Regions from separate parts of the Pseudomonas sp. GCEP-101 genome, predicted to be linked through region 1. Evidence: predicted binding sites of a transcription regulator. Region 1 holds the regulator's gene; each other region holds the start of a gene.
What was found. The regulator LexA, encoded in region 1, represses DNA repair genes until DNA is damaged. The targets are predictions, from matches to a motif close to CTGTNTNNNNANACAG.
Positions count from the first base shown of each region.

Region 2: imuA (translesion DNA synthesis-associated protein ImuA) is a predicted target of LexA. The motif match lies at 1,903-1,918, and genes of this name have one in related genera.
Region 3: recN (DNA repair protein RecN) is a predicted target of LexA. The motif match lies at 4,105-4,120, and genes of this name have one in related genera.

Region 1 covers NZ_CP104011.1:6,008,400-6,014,862, forward strand. Annotated here, with positions in the region: gene N0B71_RS27105 (S-methyl-5'-thioinosine phosphorylase) at 1-295, opposite strand, end outside; gene nagZ (beta-N-acetylhexosaminidase) at 444-1,442, opposite strand; gene N0B71_RS27115 (L,D-transpeptidase) at 1,454-1,978, opposite strand; gene N0B71_RS27120 (TetR/AcrR family transcriptional regulator) at 2,034-2,750, opposite strand; gene lexA (transcriptional repressor LexA) at 3,002-3,616, shown strand; gene sulA (SOS-induced cell division inhibitor SulA) at 3,630-4,103, shown strand; gene N0B71_RS27135 (hypothetical protein) at 4,148-4,387, opposite strand; gene N0B71_RS27140 (DUF6586 family protein) at 4,495-5,016, opposite strand; gene topA (type I DNA topoisomerase) at 5,085-6,463, opposite strand, start outside.
Region 2 covers NZ_CP104011.1:4,467,046-4,473,508, forward strand. Annotated here, with positions in the region: gene N0B71_RS20455 (Y-family DNA polymerase) at 1-1,183, opposite strand, end outside; gene imuA (translesion DNA synthesis-associated protein ImuA) at 1,191-1,805, opposite strand; gene N0B71_RS20465 (NAD(P)/FAD-dependent oxidoreductase) at 2,559-3,761, opposite strand; gene N0B71_RS20470 (RrF2 family transcriptional regulator) at 4,083-4,598, shown strand; gene N0B71_RS20475 (cell wall hydrolase) at 4,595-5,215, opposite strand; gene N0B71_RS20480 (alpha/beta fold hydrolase) at 5,416-6,210, opposite strand.
Region 3 covers NZ_CP104011.1:881,793-888,255, forward strand. Annotated here, with positions in the region: gene dapB (4-hydroxy-tetrahydrodipicolinate reductase) at 1-64, opposite strand, end outside; gene dnaJ (molecular chaperone DnaJ) at 123-1,253, opposite strand; gene dnaK (molecular chaperone DnaK) at 1,376-3,292, opposite strand; gene grpE (nucleotide exchange factor GrpE) at 3,383-3,946, opposite strand; gene recN (DNA repair protein RecN) at 4,144-5,820, shown strand; gene fur (ferric iron uptake transcriptional regulator) at 5,971-6,375, opposite strand.

The DNA.
Region 1 (6,463 bases):
GATGGCCGCTGCCCATGGCAGCGTGGATGCCGCCCACGGCGTTCACCGCCAGGATGGCTTCGGCGCCGGCCTGCTGCAGCGCCCAGAGGTTGGCGCGGTAGTTCACCTGGTGCGGCGGGAAACGATGCGGGTGGCCGTGACGGGCAAGGAACAGCACCTCGCGCCCGGCAAACTCGCCGCGTTGGATCGCCGCCGAAGGCGTGCCGTAAGGCGTATCCAGTTCGATGGCGTCCTTCAGGGTCAGCCCTTCCAGCTGGGTCAGGCCGGTGCCGCCGATAATGGCGTAGACAGTCATGCTTCTATCCTCAAATTATCCCTGCGATCTCGCGAGCCAGGGCAGAACACGGCGGAAAGCGGGATCGGACGCGGAGTTAGACCTGATGTCAATGAACAGTCCGATCCCGCCTTCCAACGCCGTTATGCCGACGCGCAGCAGATCGCAATCAGTCGATCAGTTGTGCGGCGCGCAATTCGCCCACGGCCTGTTGCCAGCGCGGCAGCTGCTTGTATTCGGTGCCCGGCCAGGCCTTGGCGCGCATGCGCTGCAGACGCTGCGGAGCAGTCACCTTCAGGCGCTGCAGGGCGCTCAGGGCCAACTCGGCGGACGCGCGGTCGTTGCACACCAGGCCCATGTCGCAGCCGGCATTGAGCGCGGCCTCGATACGATTGGCGGCATCGCCCACCACATGGGCGCCGGCCATCGACAGGTCGTCGCTGAAGATCACCCCGTCAAAGCCCAGCTCGCCGCGCAGGATGTCCTGCAACCAGCGGCGTGAGAAACCGGCGGGGTTCGGATCGACCTGCGGGTAGATCACGTGGGCCGGCATCAAGGCATCCAGCTCACCAGCCAGGCGCTGGAACGGCACCAGGTCCACGGCGCGGATCTGCTCCAGCGTGCGTTCATCCTCGGGAATCCCCACATGGGAATCGACTTCCGCCCAACCATGGCCGGGGAAGTGCTTGCCGGTGGCGGCCATGCCGGCGGCATGCATGCCACGGATGAAGGCGCCGGCCAGCGTGACGGCCCGCTCGGGGTTGCCCTCGAAGGCACGGCTGCCGACCACGGCGCTGCGCTGGTGGTCCAGGTCCAGTACCGGGGCGAAGCTCAGGTCGAGGCCCACTGCGAGCACTTCGGTGGCCATCAGCCAACCGCACTGCTCCGCCAGCCGCTCGGCATTAGGGTTATCCGCGATGGCGCGCATCGCCGGCAGCCGCAGGAAGCCCTGGCGCAGACGCTGCACGCGGCCACCCTCCTGGTCCACCGCCAACAGCAGATCAGGGCGCACCGCGCGGATGGAGGCCATCAGCTCGCGCACCTGGCGCGGCGATTCGATATTGCGGGCGAAGATGATCAGGCCGCCCACTTCCGGGTGGCGCAGGATCTGACGGTCCTCGGCGGTCAGCCAGGTGCCGCCGACATCGAGCATCAGGGAGCCTTGCATGTGCATTCCTTTCAGTTCAGTTGCGCCGTCTGCCACTGCGGACAGGCGGCCTCTTCGATTCGGACCCGGCAATGGAGGGGAACCCGCGGGAAGAGTTCCAGCAGGTCGTCATTGCGCAGGCGGATACACCCGTGGGACAGCGGCGTGCCCATGGGCTCGCAGTCCGGGGTGCCGTGCAGGTAGATGTAGCGGCGGAAGGTATCGACCTCGCCCAGCCGATTGCGCCCCGGCTCGCAGCCGCTGAGCCAGAGGATGCGCGAAAGGATCCAGTCGCGTCCGGGAAACGCTTCATGCAGCGCGGCCGTCCAGGTTTCGCCGGTCCAGCGCCGCCCCTTGAGCACGGCCCCCTTGGGCAACCTTTCGCCGATGCGCGCGCGAACCTGGTGCAGTCCGCGTGGCGTGCAGCCTGAGCCGTTGCGCTCCCCCGCGCCGTTGGCGGCGCTGGATATCGGAACGCGCACGACGAGGCACCCTGCGGCGAAGCCGTAGAGCATCTGGTCAGCAAGGGAAATATGAAGAAGATCGAGATCAGCCATGGCCGGCTACTGTAGCCGATCAGGCCGACGCAGCCCAGCGCGACGCCGGGCTGTCTCAGACCTTGGCAGGAGCCTGAGAAGCGCTCGACTTGGTGCGCGGCTTGAGTTGCGCACCGGCCAGCGACGGGTCGCTGACACCGCTGTCGGCACGCATGCCGGCAGCCAGGAACGGCACCATCAGGCGCATCACCTGCTCGATGGAGGTGTTCACCCCGAAATCGTTCTCGGCCATGGCACGCAGCGCCTTGATGCCGGACATGCTGAACACCGCGGTACCCAGCATGAAATGCACGCGCCAGAACAGCTCCAGCGGCGGCAGGCGCGGCGCGGATTCATGCACCAGCAGCATGTAGCGGCGGAATACCTTGCCGTAGACCTCTTCGAGGTATTTGCGCAGGTGGCCCTGACTCTGGCTGAAGGCCAGCCCCAGCAGCCGCATGAAGATGGACAGGTCGTTGCCACTACGCGGCTTGACCGCCATGGCCTGGATCACGAGCAGTTCCAGCAGCTCTTCCAGGGTGGCGCGCGGCGCATCGGGCTTGGCCTGGCGGCGGTCCAGTTCCTTCTCCAGGCTGGCGCAGAACGGGCCGAGGAAGCGCGAGAAGACCGCCTGGATCAGCGCCTTCTTCGAGCCGAAGTGATAGTTCACTGCCGCGAGGTTCACCCCCGCCTTGCTGGTGATCAAACGCAGGGAGGTTTCGGCGAAGCCTTTCTCCGCGAACAGCTGTTCCGCTGCATCCAGGATGCGTTCGACGGTTTCCGACTGGGCCATGGCTACTCCGCCTGACAAACACTTGTTTGAAACATACGTTTCAGCGTCTTCAATTGTCAAGCAAAGTGCGATGGATTGTTACCAATATCATGGCAATGCGACGAGACACCTTATGTACAGCAAGACGCTTGCCAAGGCCGCCAGGTTACATGCACGAAAGTTCCATCCTAAGCGCCCTCCAATAAAAGCATTGCCAGGCCGCCATCACTGTATATAATCCCAGGCACTGTATAAAAAGCCAGAGTATGGACATGCTGAAGCTCACGCCGCGCCAAGCCGAGATCCTCGCCTTCATCAAACGCTGCCTGGAAGCCAACGGCTACCCGCCCACCCGCGCGGAAATCGCCCAGGAGCTCGGCTTCAAGTCGCCCAACGCCGCCGAGGAGCACCTCAAGGCCCTGGCCCGCAAAGGCGCCATCGAGATGACCCCGGGCGCTTCCCGCGGCATCCGCATCCCCGGCTTCGAGCCCAAGGCCGCCGCCAATGAAGACGAATTGCCGATCATCGGCCGCGTCGCCGCGGGCGCACCGATCCTCGCCGAGCAGAACGTCGACGACACCTGCCGGATCAACCCGACCTTCTTCAATCCTCCCGCCGACTACCTGCTGCGTGTGCGCGGCCAGAGCATGAAGGACGTCGGCATCATGGACGGCGACCTGCTGGCCGTGCATGTCACCCGCGAGGCGCGCAACGGCCAGATCGTGGTGGCCCGCCTGGGTGAAGAGGTAACGGTGAAGCGCTTCAAGCGCGAAGGCAGCAAAGTCTGGCTGCTCGCCGAGAACCCGGAGTTCGCCCCCATCGAGGTCGATCTCAAGGAACAGGAACTGGTCATCGAAGGCTTGAGCGTCGGCGTGATCCGTCGCTGAACAGGAGACATCCATGCAGTACCCGCAGCCGCAGAACCTGCCGCAACTCCCGCTGTTCCAGGAAGCACTCTGGGCGAGCGGTACTGCTCCCCTGCTTCCGGAGCTGATGGACGATGAGCCCGCCGCCGAGGAAAGCGCCTTCAGTGAAATCGCCCTGCGCGGCCTTCCCGGCCAATGCCTGATGCTGCTGGCGCCGATGCTCCGCGAGCTGAGCGAAGAGAGCGACTCGCGCTGGCTCACCCTGATCGCCCCGCCCGCCAGCCTGACTCCGGACTGGCTGCGCAAGGCCGGCCTCAACCGCGAGCGCATCCTGCTGCTGCCGGCGCGCGATCAGGCCGCTGCGCAAGCCCTGGCATGCGAGGCGTTGCGGCTGGGCAATAGCCATACCGTGGTGAGTTGGCTGAATCTCAACGAAAAAGCGCGCACGCAACTGTCCCGCGCCGCCGTTGCCGGCCAGGCGCAGAGCCTGAATATTCGTCTGGGTTGATCCGATCGAGGAAGCTTCGCCGCGAACACGGCGAAGCGCGGAACTCAATGCAGGACGCGCGGGCCTTCGTCGTCCATGCTCATGTCGCCGCCTTCGGCGAGACGACCGGCCATCTGCACACCGACATTGAACATCGCCTTGGCGATCTCGATGTGCTGGCCCTGCAGGAAGCCTTTGGCATCGGCGGAGAACTCCAGGGTCACCAGTGCCTCCTCCTCGTCCGCGCGACGCAGCACGATACGCCCGTCAGGCAGCTCGACAATTTCCAGAAATGAGGTTGGCATAGCGACGTTCTCCACAGCAGAACGCGTAGTGTAACAGCCACATCCGCTACACCCTAGCCAAAGCTTGCACGGACCGACCGGAAGGCCGGCGCAGTGTGAAATGGGAATCAGAGCTCGGTGAGCGACGCGCGGAAGCGCAGCACCAGTTCCTTGAGGGACTTGCGCCAGCTTTCCAGCTCATCGTTACCCAGCTCGGCCGGCGCCTCGTCGTCGACATTCACCGCTTGAATCAGCGGCTGGGTCGGATCGACCTTGGCTTTCTTCGGCTCGCTCGGCGGCTGGAACAGCGCGGCATAGGCAGCCAGCAGGCGCCCCAGCCAGGCTTCCGGCGATTGCGCCAGCTCGACCATTTCCGCCAGCTCCGGGCTGGGCGCGGCGGCCAGCACCTCGGCATTGAGCAACTGGTCGACGCGCGGCGCACCCGCCTGGGGCAGGCGGTAATAACCGGCAATTTCATGGGCCACGCCCAGCACCGCTCCGTAGAGATGGAACAGCGCCGCTTCGCGCTCGGCCTGGATGCGCGCCTGGGCATTCATCGCGCGCGCCGTTTCGGCGTTGCGCCAGGCTTCCAGGGCAAGGCCGGCGAAGAACAGCTTCTGATTGGTGCGGGTATAGAGTTCGTTCGCCATGACCTGAGCCCTCTGCAGTCGACGTCGGCAGTATAAGCGCGCCCCGCCTGGGCTGGGCGCGCCTTCCATCAGCGCTTGTCTTCGACCTTCCACTTGCCGCCGTCGAAGAACGCACGCCAGCCGGTGGGCTTGCCATCGACTTCGGACTGCACGTACTGCTCCTTGGTCTTGCGGCTGAAGCGGATCACCGCCGGGCGGCCATCCGGGTCTTTCGCCGGAGCGGCGAGCAGGAAGTGGTACTTCGGATCCAGCTCATCCTTGTGCGGCAGCAGTTCGGCCACCAGCGGAGCACGGGTCTCGCGGTTCTTCGGGAACTGGCTGGCGGCCAGGAACAGGCCGGAAGCGCCGTCACGCAGTACGTAGATGTCGTCCACCTTCTCGCACTTGAGTTCCGGCATGCGGATGGCGTCCATCTTCGGCGGCGCAGGCTCGCCGTTCTTCAGCAGCTTGCGGGTGTTCTTGCAGGTCGGGTTGGTGCAGCCGAAGAACTTGCCGAAGCGGCCGGTCTTGAGCTGCATCTCGCTGCCACACTTGTCGCATTCCAGGCTCGGGCCTTCGTAGCCCTTGATGCGGTACTGGCCTTCTTCGATCTCGTAGCCGGCGCAATCCGGGTTGTTGCCACAGATGTGCAGCTTGCGCTTCTCGTCGACCAGGTAGGCGTCCATGGCGGTGCTGCAGATCGGACAGCGGTGCTTGCCACGCAGTACGCGGGATTCGGATTCGCCTTCGTCATCCGCGGCGATCTCGTCGCCCGGAATCAGGTTGACGGTGGCCTTGCAGCGCTCCTTGGGCGGCAGGCTGTAGCCCGAGCAGCCGAGGAACACGCCAGTGGAAGCGGTACGGATCATCATCGGCCGGCCGCACTCGCGGCAGGGGATGTCGGTCAGGGTCGGCTGGTTGGCGCGCATGCCGTCGTTGGCAGCCTCGGCCAGGTCGAGTTTCTTGCGGAAGTCGCCATAGAACTCGTCCAGCACGTTTTTCCAGTCGCGCTCGCCCTGGGCCACGTCATCGAGGTTCTCTTCCATGCCGGCGGTGAAGCCGTAGTCCATGAGGTTGGAGAAGCTCTCGTTGAGGCGGTCGGTGACGATGTCGCCCATTTTTTCCGCGTAGAAACGGCGGTTATGGGTGGTGACGTAGCCACGCTCCTGGATGGTAGAGATGATCGCCGCGTAGGTGGACGGACGGCCGATGCCGCGCTTTTCCAACTCCTTGACCAGGCTGGCTTCGGAGAAGCGCGCCGGCGGCTTGGTGAAGTGCTGGCTCGGGTCGAGCTTGAGCAGCTTCATGGCGTCGCCCTGGTTCATTTCCGGCAGGACGTCGTCCTCGCCCGGCTTGCTCTGCTGCGGCAGCACCTTGGTGTAGCCGTCGAACTTGAGGATGCGGCCCTTGGCGCGCAGCTCGAAGTCACCGGCAGCGGCGCTGACGGTGGTGGACAGGTACTCGGCCG
Region 2 (6,463 bases), 1.5 Mb from region 1:
CGGGCAGCAGCGGGGCGGAAGTGCTTTGCCAGGCGCGCTCCGGGCGATGGTCGGCGCGGCCACCGAGGTTGTGCACGGCGTCGTCGCCCAGCCGCGCGCGCAGGCGTTCGCGCAGCTGTTCCCAGGGCTGCGACTGCTGCGGGCGGTCGTCGAACAGCTCGCGGTGCTGCGGCACGAAGGGCGGCAGGTCATCGGCCAGCAACCGCACGCTGTGCACCGGCGCGCGCAGTTGCAGTTGCTCCAGGCGGCCACGGGTCAGCTCGAAGAGCATCGCCGCCTCGCGCTCGGCGCTGAGCAGGCCGACCGGCATCGGCGTGTCGCTGCCTTCGTGGTGTTCCAGATAGAGGACGAACCGCTGCACGCCGCTGTCGCGCCCGGCGAGAAAGGCGGCGAGGTCGGCGGTCAGGCGGCGCAGGGGGAACAGCAGCGCCTGGGTGGATTCTACGTCGAAATTCAGCTCGATGCGCGACTCGAAGGTATCCGGCGGCCGGTAGAACTCCAGGGCCAGCGGGCGCTGCCCGAGCAGGGTATCGACCTGCCGCAATACCTGCGCCGGGAAGCGCCGGGCCAGGCTCTCGCGGGGCAGAGCGAGCAATTGCTGCAGGCTGCGCAGGCCCATGCGGCCCAGCGAGGTGGCCGCGTCGCGCTCCAGGCCCAGGCGCTCCAGCGGCATCCTGCCCAGGTACTGGCGCAGTTGCTCATGGTCATGGATCGCCAGGCCATCGTGGCCGTTGGCGAGAATGCGCGCGGCGGCCGGGTTGGGCGCGGCGGTGATGCGGTGGCGGAAGCCCAGCCCGTTCAACTCCTCACGCAGGCGCGCCTCGAAACGCGGCCAGGGACCGAACAGTTGCAGGCTGGACTGCACCTCCAGCAGCAGCGCACGCGGGTAGTGCTGGCTGACCTGCGAGCTGAAGCCATAGGCCCAGGCGGCCAGCAGGTTCTGCCAGCGCTGCACCTCGCGCAGGTCGTACTCGGCGGTGGCGAAGTCGCGGCTCAAGGCCTGGGCGGCGGTGAGCGACTGGCCAGGCTTGAGCCCCAGCGCCCGCGCGGCCGGGTTCACCGCTTGCAGCACGCGGCGCTGGGTCGGCCCGGCGAGCAGCGCCAGGGCGGCGTCCGGATCGGCGCGGCCGCGCAGCACGCCGTCCATCGCCAGCTGTGGCAGGAGAATGCAGGCCCAGAGCATGCCGACCTCAGTGCCAGGGCAGTGGGATGGGCCGCGCCGGCGCCAGGCCGCCGCGGCACTTGAGCACGCGCAGCTGCGCCGGGTTGGCGTCCAGCGCCAGGCGCAGCGCGGCGGGTGACGGGTTGAGCGCTTCACGCTGCGAGCGGTAGGCGATGGCCAGCGTCTGCCCGGTTTCGGCGGCCACCTGCAGGCGGCGCAGGGAGCGGTCGTCGGCCTGCTGCGGCCAGCACAGCACGGCGCCGCAGCTACCCGAGCGCAGGCACTGCTCGGCGGCCCAGAGCGCATCGCCCCCCTGGGCTCGCACGATGGCGAGCTGCTCCAGCGCAACGCCAGCGGCCTGCCAGGCGGCCGGGTAGGGAATGTGCGGCGGTGCGACCAGCACGATGCGCTCGCCCGCCGCGCTGAGCCGCGCGAGCGTCGGCCAGACCAGTTGCAGTTCGCCGGTGCCTTCGGCGGCCAGGAGGATTTCGCTCAGCGCGGCTTCCGGCCAGCCGCCGGTCGGAAGGGCGGCGTCCAGCGTGGCATGGCCGGTGGGCTGCTGGCTCGGCGGCAGGCCTTGCGGCTGGCCCTTCCAGACCTGGCGCTGGTGGAACAGGGTGTCGAGCGCGACCACGCTGCCCATCACGACCTCCCGCCCGCCGCGCGGCGACGGTCATGCACCCGGCGCGAGGGCCGGGGAAGGGAGATGGGATGGCGGGACATGGGATTGCTCGAAATAACTGTATGGATATACAGTTTATCCGGTGGCGTGGAGCCGTCAATGGCGCTTGGTCTGACGACCGTCGGGCTCACTGTCGGAGCGGGCCATGCCCGCGAACGCCGGCGAGGGCGGCGTATCGGGCAGGTTCGCGAGCAAGCTCGCTCCTACAATGTGGCGTGGGCTCGGTATTTCCAGGTGGGATCGGAATACGCCGCGATGGATGCCGCGGACAAGGGCCAGGCGCTCCCGTCTCTCCTACGGGAGCAACCGCCATGCTCTCGTTCTTGATCGTTGCTCTTGTCCTTGGGATTTCCAGAGAAATATCCGCACGGGACCCTCGGTGTGCGCGGCGGTTTCTCTGGACGTATTCAGGAGCCAAACTCAAAGCCAAGGCCGAGTTGACGGCTCACTGTAGGAGCGGGCCATGCCCGCGAACCGCCGGCGAGGGCGGCGTTTCGGGCAGGTTCGCGAGCAAGCTCGCTCCTACAATGTGGCGGGGAGCTCGGTATTTCCGGGTGGGATCGGAATACGCCGACATGGCTGGCGCGGGCGTGGCCCGCTCCTACATGCCTGTTGTAGGAGCGAGCTTGCTCGCGAATCCGCCCAGCTCGGGGAGCCCGTGAAAATATCAGCCACACCCGCCATCGCGTGCGACGCCGGGCATGGCTCGATGTATCACGCCACGACTGGAATCATCGGGTCAGCCGCCGCCAGCGCGGTGGCGCGGTCGGCCGCCGGTGGGTAGATCCACACGGTGTTGATCTCCGTCTTGATCTTCTTGCCTTCCTCCCGCAGGAAGCGCACCTGGCGATCCCAGCCTTCGGTGTACAGCGCGCCCCAGGCGCCCAGGTCCAGGCAGGTCACGTACTTGGGCTGGCTGTAGGGGATCGGCGCCACGCCGAGCAGGTCGGCGGCGGCGTTGTTGCCGGCCGAGCGGCCCAGGGAGATGGCGTGCTGGCAGGTCATCAGCGCGTGGTTGCCGGCCTCGTCCACGGCGGCATAGGCGACGTCACCGGTGGCGTACACCGCGTCCTGGCCGATCACCTGGAGGTTGCGGTCCACGTGCAGGCGGCCCTGGCGGTCGCGCTCGCCGGCCACCTGTTCGGTCAGCGCGCTGGCGCGCACGCCGGCGGTCCAGATCACCGTTTTCGCCTCGATGCGCTCGCCGCTGGAAAGGGTCACGCCGTTTTCATCGATGGCTTCCACCGAGGCCTTCAGGCGCCATTCCACGCCCACTTCGGCCGAGGCTTCTTCGACCACGGACTGCGAGGTGGCGCCCAGCGCGCTGCCGATCTCGGCGCCGCGATCGACCACGATCACCCGCACCTCGGCCTGCGCGCCCAGCACGTCGCGCAGGCGGGCCGGCATCTCGGTGGCCGTCTCGATGCCGGTGAAGCCGCCGCCGGCGACGATCACGGTGTTGCGCGCGGCCGATTCCGGCATCTGTTGCAGCGAACGCAGATGGGTTTCCAGGCGTACGGCCTGGTCGATGTCGTCCACGTCGAAGGCGTGTTCGATGCCCGGCAGGGCGGGGCGGGCGACCTTGCTGCCGCTGGCCAGGATCAGGCGATCGAAGCCCAGGGTGGCGGTCTCGCCGCGGGCGTTGCGGTAATCCAGCTGGCGGCCATCGACGTCGATCTGCTCGGCGCTGCCCTGGATGAAGGTCACGCCCACGGCGCCGAACAGCTCGCCCAGCGGTGCGGCCATCCGGTGCACGTCGGGTTCGTAGAAGCGCGGGCGGATGCGCAGCTCGGCCTGGGGCGCGAGCACCGCGACCTCGATGTCGTCACGCTGGTGCAGGTCGAGCAGGCGCGCCGCGCTCAGGGCGCTCCACATGCCCGCGAAGCCGCTGCCGACGATCAGGATGCGTTGTTTCATGGTGGTCTCCGACGAAAAGTGTGAATCCAGGGTGGGGTTCCCGAGTGCCTGACATCGGAGCGGTTCGCTTCCCGGCTCGTCTCGAGTAACTACGACTATATTAGTCGTAGTTATGTGGCGCAACCGATTTTTCTCGCAAACTCCGACTGCTCGTCGCCGTCGCCTGAGCAAAGGTCCCTGACGCCTATCGATTTGGAAAACGCGCAGATGCCCTGAGCTTCACGGTTGGCGGGTGACAGCCCGTCTGACGGCATGCTTTAGTGCTTATCGGACGCCCGCCGTGGCGCGATAATAGTGCGACTTATCTAGTCGGAGTTTTTGATGGCTTTATACAGTGCGGGCGTGGAGTATGGGATTCACTGCCTGCTCTTCCTGACGGACGAGAAAGGCGACAGCCGCGACTCCAGCGTGCGTGCGCTGGCCGAGTTGCAGGGCGTGCCGCAGGAGCTGCTGGCGAAGGTGTTCACCAAGCTGGCGAAGGCCGGATTGGTGGCGGCCACCGAAGGCGTGCGGGGCGGCTTCCGCCTGGCGCGGCCGGCGGACGAGATCAGCGTGCTGGACATCGTCAGGGCCATCGATGGCGACAAGCTGATCTTCGAATGCCGCGACATCCGTGGCCGCTGCGCCGTGTTCGAAGGCTCGCCGCCGGAATGGGCGACGTGCGGCACCTGCTCGGTCCACGCGGTCATGCTGACCGCGCAGAAGCGCATGGAAGAGGCGCTGGCGCAACACACCGTGCTCGACCTGGCGCGCCGCGTCGGGCGCAAGGCGCCGCCGGAATTCGGCGAAGCCCTGGTGCGCTGGATGGACTCCCAGCGCGACGGCTCCGCCAGCTAGCGCGCATCGCCGCCGCGCGGCTTGTAGAAGACGAACTCGTCGGTCTCGGCCGTGCGGATATAGGTCTTCGCCCAACCGGGCGAGGCGTGGCGGTCGTGGAAGTACATGGCGCCGCGGGTGCGGTCGGTCAGCTGTTGGTTCAGCGCGCGACGGGCGATTTCCTTGGCGAGGTCATAGCGGTTCTTTTCTTCCACCTGGTCGGAGCGCCCATCGCACCACCAGGAGAACTGGCAGTGCTTCTGCGCCTGGCCCTGCTTGACCACACCGCACACGGTGTCGGGGAAGCCGTTGTGGCCGGTGCGGTTGAGCACCACATTGGCCACCGCTTCCATGTCCGCCTTGCCGCCGCCCTTGGCTTCCCAGTAGATGGTCCGGGACAGGCAGGTGAGGGCGTCGTCCAGCGGAGCCTTGCCGGCCGGGTCCAGCGCCTTGACTTCGGCTTTGCTGATGGGCGCCGGGCTGGTCACCGCCGTGGCCGGATGGGCGACCTGCTGCTCCAGCGCTTCGGCCTTGGTCACCGCGGCCTGGGCTTTCTCGTCGGAAGAGGAGCCGAGGCTGGCAGCGAGGGAGGCGGGTGTCCACACGATGAGCAACAACAGCGGAACAAGGCGGCACATGTTCGAACCTACCTGCGCACAAAGAAGCATCCGGCCGTTGCGCGGGTTCCCCGTGGAGTCATCGCAACGGCGCCCTTGAGGCCCACTCCCGTCACCGAGTGTCGGGAGGCGACTGCGCCTGTTGTCAGTGACCGTGCCGCGCGCCCTTTGATTCAACTTTCCAGCCAGACGGCAACCCCGCAGCCGGCGAATGACGAGGCCTAGGGCAGATGGTGCTGGAGGAACTCGGTCACCGCCTGGAGCACCGCCGGCTGTTGCTCGCGGTGCGGGACGTGGCCGCAATCGGGCAGCAGGCGCAGCTGGCTGGGGACGCCGGGCACAGCGGTGAGGCGCTCGGGGTGCGCCGCCGAGCCGTACTCGTCCTGCTCGCCATGCAGGCTGAGGATCGGGCAGCGTACCTGCGCCAATTCGGCATCCAGGTTCCAGTCGCTGAAGTCGTCCGACAACCAGGTATCGACCCACGCGCGCAGCACCCAGAAGGCCTTGTCGTCGTGGTACTTCCGCAGGCGCTCCAATTGACCCTCGCGGGCGAACTCCAATTCCGCCGCGCGGATGCCGTCGCGGGTCCGGTGCTCGACGAATGCCTGCGCGGACTCGGTGATCAGCACCGCGCAGGCCTGCCCATGCTGCGCCGCGCAGGCCACGGCCATGGCGCCGCCGACGCTGTGGCCGAACACCACGCAGCGCTCGAAGCCGAAGTGCTGTCGCAGCAGGGGGAAGAAGCGCCGCGCCTCGTCGTCGATGAAATCCAGCGGCAGGGCGCCGGGGTAGCGCTCGGAGCGGCCGAAGCCCAGGCGGTCGTAGGCGATCACCTGGCGGCCGGTGGCGTGCGCCAGGTGCTCCGGGAAATCGCGCCACAAGGTCACGCAGCCCAGCGAGTCATGCAGCAGCAGGATCGGCTCGCCGTGCGCGCCGGCAGGTGTCCAGTCCTGGGCGAACAGCTGGCCCTGGTCGCTGCCGATCCAGTGTTCTCGGGTGCTGATGGCAGACGGCATGCGGCTCTCCAGTGCGAGGTGACGGGCGGGTCATGGTAGGGCCGATGGTGTCCTAAGAAAACCTTAAGCCAGCCGGGGGATGATGACGACTCGCGGCCGGAGCTGTCCCGGGCAGTGCTCACACCGGGTCCGGTCGCTTTTTTTGAATCTGAAGAGGAGTCCTGCCTTGGACACTTGCCCTGGTCGATTGCGACAGGTCTGAACAGCGAGCCGTCCGGCAGAACCCTGCCCCTGTCTCGCTGCGTTGCGGACA
Region 3 (6,463 bases), 1.1 Mb from region 1:
GCACCGCCTCGATCAGGGTCTTGCCCATGCGCCCGGCGGCGCCCATTACGGCTATACGTCGCATATAAAACAGCTCCAAAGCTAAAAAAGCCCCGGACGATTCGCACCGCCGGGGCCTCGCATCATAGATCGTCGAAGAAGCGCTTCATGCCTTCGAACCAGCCACTGGCCTTGGGCGAGTGGGAAGAGTTGCCCTGCAGGGTATTGCGGAACTCTTCGAGCAGCTCGCGCTGACGCTTGTCCAGGTTGACCGGGGTTTCCACGACGACACGGCACATCAGGTCGCCAGCACCGCCGCCGCGCACCGGGGCCACGCCCTTGCCGCGCAGGCGGAACAGCTTGCCGGTCTGGGTGCCCTCGGGGATCTTCAGCTTCACGCGGCCATCCAGGGTCGGCACTTCCAGCTCGCCACCCAAGGCGGCGTCGGCGAAGCTGATCGGCACTTCGCAGTACAGGTGCTTGCCGTCACGCTGGAAGATGTCGTGCTCGCGCACGTTCACCACCACGTACAGGTCGCCCGCCGGGCCGCCGTGGGCGCCCGCCTCGCCTTCGCCGGTCAGGCGGATGCGATCACCGGTATCGACACCCGCCGGGACTTTCACCGACAGGGTCTTGTGCTCTTCCACACGACCCTGGCCGTGGCAGGAACCACAGGGGTCGGTGATCATCTTGCCGCTGCCGTGGCAACGCGGGCAGGTCTGCTGCACCGAGAAGAAGCCCTGCTGCATGCGCACCTGACCGATACCACCGCAGGTGGTACAGGTGACCGGCGTGGTGCCGGGCTTGGCGCCGCTGCCGTTGCAGGTTTTGCAGCCCACCAGGGTGGGCACGCGAATGGTCACGGTGGTGCCGCGGACTGCGTCTTCCAGATCCAGGTCCAGGGTGTAGCGCAGGTCGGCGCCGCGCGCCGGGCCGCCACGGGAGCCGCCGCGGCCGCCGCCACCACCGAAGAAGTCGCTGAAGACATCGCCGAAGATGTCCGAGAAGCTCGCGCCGCCGAAGCCCGCACCGCCGCCACCCATCTGAGGGTCGACGCCGGCATGGCCGTACTGGTCGTAGGCCGCGCGCTTACTGGCGTCGGACAGGACCTCGTACGCTTCGTTGGCCTCCTTGAATTTGTCCTCGGCGGCCTTGTCGCCGGGGTTGCGGTCCGGGTGGAACTTCATGGCAAGCCGGCGATAGGCCTTCTTCAGGTCCGCTTCGCTGGCGCCGCGCTCGACACCCAGTACCTCGTAAAAATCACGTTTGGCCATAAATTCTTTGCACCTTGAAAACCTCTCCCCCAGACACGCCAACGCGGGAGCAAGCCCCCGCGTGACGTTTCACGCGCACCGACCCGCTGATCGGTGCGCTGGAGCGCAAGCTTGCACGCGGCTTACTTGTTCTCCTTGACCTCTTCGAACTCGGCATCGACGACATCGTCGCCCGCCTTGTCGTCAGCGGCCTCGCCCTGAGCGGCAGCGCCCGGCTGCGGCTGTTCGGCGTACATCTTCTGCGCCAGCGGAGTGGATGCCTGGGACAGCGCGTTCATCTTCGCCTCGATCTCGGCCTTGTCGTCGCCTTTCACGGCAACTTCCAGCTCGCCGAGCGCTTTCTCGATGGCGGCTTTCTCCTCGGCGGTAGCCTTGTCGCCCGCCTCGGTAACCATCTTGCGAGTCGCGTGGACCAGCGCGTCACCCTGGTTGCGGGCAGCGGCCAGTTCCTCGAACTTGCGGTCTTCCTCGGCATTCGCCTCGGCGTCGCGGACCATCTGCTGGATCTCGTCTTCGGACAGGCCGGAGGACGCCTTGATCACGATGGACTGCTGCTTGCCGGTGGCCTTGTCTTTCGCACCCACGTGCAGGATGCCGTTGGCGTCGATGTCGAAGGTCACTTCGATCTGCGGCACGCCGCGCGGAGCCGGCGGGATGTCGGCCAGGTCGAACTTGCCCAGCGACTTGTTCTGCGCGGCCTGCTTGCGCTCGCCCTGCAGCACGTGGATGGTCACGGCGCCCTGGTTGTCATCGGCGGTGGAGAACACCTGGGACTTCTTGGTCGGGATGGTGGTGTTCTTGTCGATCAGCGCGGTCATCACGCCACCGAGGGTTTCGATACCCAGGGTCAGCGGGGTGACGTCGAGCAGCAGCACGTCCTTCACGTCGCCGGCCAGCACGGCGCCCTGGATGGCAGCACCCATGGCGACGGCTTCGTCCGGGTTGACGTCCTTGCGCGCTTCCTTGCCGAAGAACTCGGCAACGGTCTTCTGCACCAGCGGCATGCGGGTCTGGCCGCCGACCAGGATCACTTCGTCGATCTTCGACACGTCCAGACCTGCGTCTTTCAGCGCAACGCGGCACGGCTCGATGGTGCGGCTGACCAGGTCTTCCACCAGGGATTCCAGCTTGGCGCGGGAAACCTTGACGTTCAGGTGTTTCGGGCCGCTGGCGTCAGCGGTGACGTACGGCAGGTTGACGTCGGTCTGCTGGGTCGAGGACAGCTCGATCTTGGCCTTCTCGGCAGCTTCCTTCAGGCGCTGCATGGCCAGCGGGTCGCCCTTGAGATCCATGCCGGATTCTTTCTTGAATTCCTCGACGAGGTAGTCGATCAGACGCAGGTCGAAGTCTTCACCACCCAGGAAGGTGTCGCCGTTGGTGGCCAGTACCTCGAACTGGTGCTCGCCATCGACTTCGGCGATCTCGATCACGGAAACGTCGAAGGTGCCGCCGCCCAGGTCATAGACGATGATGGTGTGGTCGCCCTTGGCCTTGTCCAGGCCGTAGGCCAGCGCAGCCGCGGTCGGCTCGTTGATGATGCGCTTGACGTCCAGGCCGGCGATACGGCCGGCGTCCTTGGTGGCCTGGCGCTGGCTGTCGTTGAAGTAGGCCGGAACGGTGATGACCGCTTCGGTGACCGGCTCGCCCAGGTAGTCCTCGGCGGTCTTCTTCATCTTCTTCAGGACTTCGGCGGAGACCTGCGGCGGAGCCATCTTCTGGCCCTTGGCCTCGACCCACGCGTCGCCGTTGTCAGCCTTGACGATGTTGTACGGCACCATCTTGATGTCTTTCTGTACGACGTCTTCTTCGAAGCGACGACCGATCAGGCGCTTCACCGCGTACAGGGTGTTCTTCGGGTTGGTCACGGCCTGGCGCTTCGCCGGCTGGCCAACCAGGATTTCGCCGTCGTTGGCGTAGCCGATGATCGACGGGGTGGTACGAGCGCCTTCGGCGTTCTCGATGACCTTGACGTTACCGTTCTCCAGGATGGACACACAGGAGTTGGTGGTCCCCAGGTCGATACCAATGATTTTGCCCATATTTCACTCTCCAGAAATTAGATTCCGCGCTGACCCTGTTGCGGGTCTTTGGCTCGGTTGATTACCCAGATGGGGACCGGGTGGTGGATTTCAAGCCTTCTCGTCGATCGAAGGCGGAGTTTGTTCCGGCGCCTTGCTGACCACGACCATGGCCGGGCGCAGCAGACGACCGTTGAGCAGGTAGCCCTTCTGGAACACCTTGACCACGCTGCCCGGCTCGAGACGCACGCTCTCTTCCATGGCCATGGCCTGGTGGTGTTCGGGATTGAACGGCTCGCCGTGCGGGTCGACCGGCTCGAGGCTGTAGCGCTTGAGGGTGTCGTGGAACATCTTCAGCGTCAGTTCGATGCCTTCACGCATCGGCTTGATCGCCTCGTCTTCCGGGTTCGACATCTCCAGCGCGCGCTCGAGGGTATCGACGATCGGCAGCAGGTCGCCGGCGAATTTCTCCAGGGCGAACTTGTGTGCCTTTTCCACGTCCTGCTCGGCACGGCGGCGGACGTTCTGCAGCTCGGCGACGGCGCGCAGGCTCTGGTCCTTCGCCGCGGCTACCTGTTCTTCCAGTTCCAGCACGCGGGCGTTCAGGTCCCCGGTAGCGCCGGTGTCCGGCTGCTCGTTGAACTGGGAATCCTGAGTCTGTTGTTCGTCAGACATGCCACTCTCCTAAAAAGAAAATAAGCCTTTGAAAACAAGGCGAACCCAATGGTCCGCGGCTCTGCCGTGTATATGGGGCGCCTTTGCGCCACTTCAAGGGCTGTCGCCTCAAGGCAGGCCGGCAGGCGACGAGGGAGAATTGCCAGCCGCAAAAAATACTGTATAAATAACCAGACATTTCTACGGAGCCGCCGCCCATGCTGGTTCACCTGTCTGTGCACAACTACGCCATCGTCGAGCACCTCGATCTCGAGCTCGCCGCCGGCATGACCGTGATCACCGGCGAAACCGGCGCCGGCAAGTCGATCATGCTCGACGCCCTCGGGCTCGCCCTGGGCGACCGCGCCGACAGCGGCGTGGTGCGCCCCGGCGCCGACAAGGCCGACATTCTCGCCAGCTTCGATGTCAGCGCGATTGCCGAGGCCCGCGACTGGCTCGCCGAGCGTGACCTGGAGCATGACGGCCCATGCATCCTGCGCCGGGTGATCACCGCCGAGGGCCGCTCGCGCGCCTACATCAATGGCTCGCCCTGCCCGCTGGGCGACCTCAAGCACCTGGGCGAGCTGCTGATCGATATCCACAGCCAGCACGAGCACCAGTCGCTGCTCAAGGCCGACACCCACCGCCGCCTGCTGGATGAATACGCCGGCAGCCAGGACCTGGCGCGCCAGGTTCACCTCGCCGCGCAGCGCTGGAAGCAGACCCGCCAGGAGCTGGACCGCCTGTCGCGCAACGGCGAAGAACAGCGAGCCCGCCACCAACTGCTCAGCTATCAGCTGGAGGAGCTGGAAAACCTCGGCCTGGGTGACAACGAACTGGAGTCGCTGGAAGCCGAACACAAGACCCAGAGCAACGCCGGCAGCCTGATCGCCGCCTGTCGCCAGGTGGTCGAGCTGTGCAGCGAAAGCGACGCCGGCAACGTGCTGTCCGCGCTGACATCCAGCCTCAACCGCCTCACCGCCTTTCAGAGCCAGCCGGCCGCACTGGGTGAAGCGGTGAATCTGTTGTCCAGCGCACAAATCCAGGTCGAAGAGGCCATCGGCGAGCTGAACCGCTTCGTCGATCATTTCGACGCCGACCCGATGCGCCTGCAACAGCTGGAAGAGCGCATGGACGCCATCTACAGCCTGGCGCGCAAGCACCGGGTGCAGCCCCATGAACTGCAGGACCTGCAACAGCGCCTGCTGGACGAACTGGAGGCACTGAACGCCGACGACGAAGCCGTGGAGCGCCTGGGCGACGAATTGGCCGCCTACGCCCGCCACTACCAGGAAAAGGCCGCGGAACTCAGCCGTCTCCGCCAGGACGCCGCACCGAAGCTGGCCAAGGCCGTGGAAGTGGAAATGCAGCGGCTGGGCATGCCGGGCGGACGCTTCGCCATCGAGCTGCGCGAGTCCACGGCGGACGAGCCGCAGGTCAATGGCCTCGAGCAGTTGGAATTCCTGGTCAGCGCCAACCCCGGCCAACCGCTGAAGGGCCTGGCAAAGGTTGCCTCGGGTGGTGAGCTGTCGCGTATCAGCCTGGCTATCCAGGTAATCACCGCGCAGACCTCGCGCATCCCCACACTGGTCTTCGACGAAGTGGACGTGGGCATCGGCGGCCCCACCGCCGAAGTGGTCGGCCAGTTGCTGCGCCGCCTCGGCGATCGCGGGCAGGTGCTGACCGTCACCCACCTGCCGCAAGTCGCGGCCCAGGGCCACCAGCACCTGTTCGTGCACAAGGACCGCGACACCAGCGAGACCCGCACCGCCGTGGCCAATCTGAAAAAGGCCGAACGCATCGAGGAAATTGCCCGCATGCTCGGCGGCGTCGATCTGACCAAGGAATCCCTGGCCCACGCCCGCAAGATGGTCGATTCGGCCGTCCAGAGCTGAGAAATAAACCTGTAGGAGCGAGCTTGCTCGCGAACCGTGCAACTCCGGTTCTGCCGGAAAGCTCCGTTCGCGAGCAAGCTCGCTCCTACGTAAAAGCCGCACAAACGAAAACGGCGACCCGAGGGTCGCCGTTTTTGCATCTGCGTGCGCTTACTTCTTCTTGCGCACGTAGAGCACCAGGTTGTGATCGACGAGCTCGAAGCCGCGCTCCTTGACGATCTCCTTCTGGCGTTTCTCGATTTCCGAGTCCATGAACTCGATGACTTCGCCGGTATCGACGCAAACCATGTGGTCATGGTGACCGCTGTCGGCCAGCTCGAAGACGGCATGACCGCCATCGAAGTTGTGGCGCACCACCAGGCCGGCGGCTTCGAACTGGGTCAGGACGCGGTAGACAGTCGCCAGACCGACGTCTTCACCTGCCTCCATCAGCGCTTTATATACATCCTCTGCGCTCATGTGGCGCTGCTCGGCGGAATCGAGCATCTGGAGGATCTTGACGCGCGGCAGCGTGACCTTGAGTCCGGCTTTGCGCAGTTCGCTATTTTCAACCATGTGTGCTTTCTCGGCGCGGAATGCTTCGCAGCATCTCTCAATACAGGTATGATCGGGATTTCGTCGCTCAGCCAAGATAGTGGAAGTC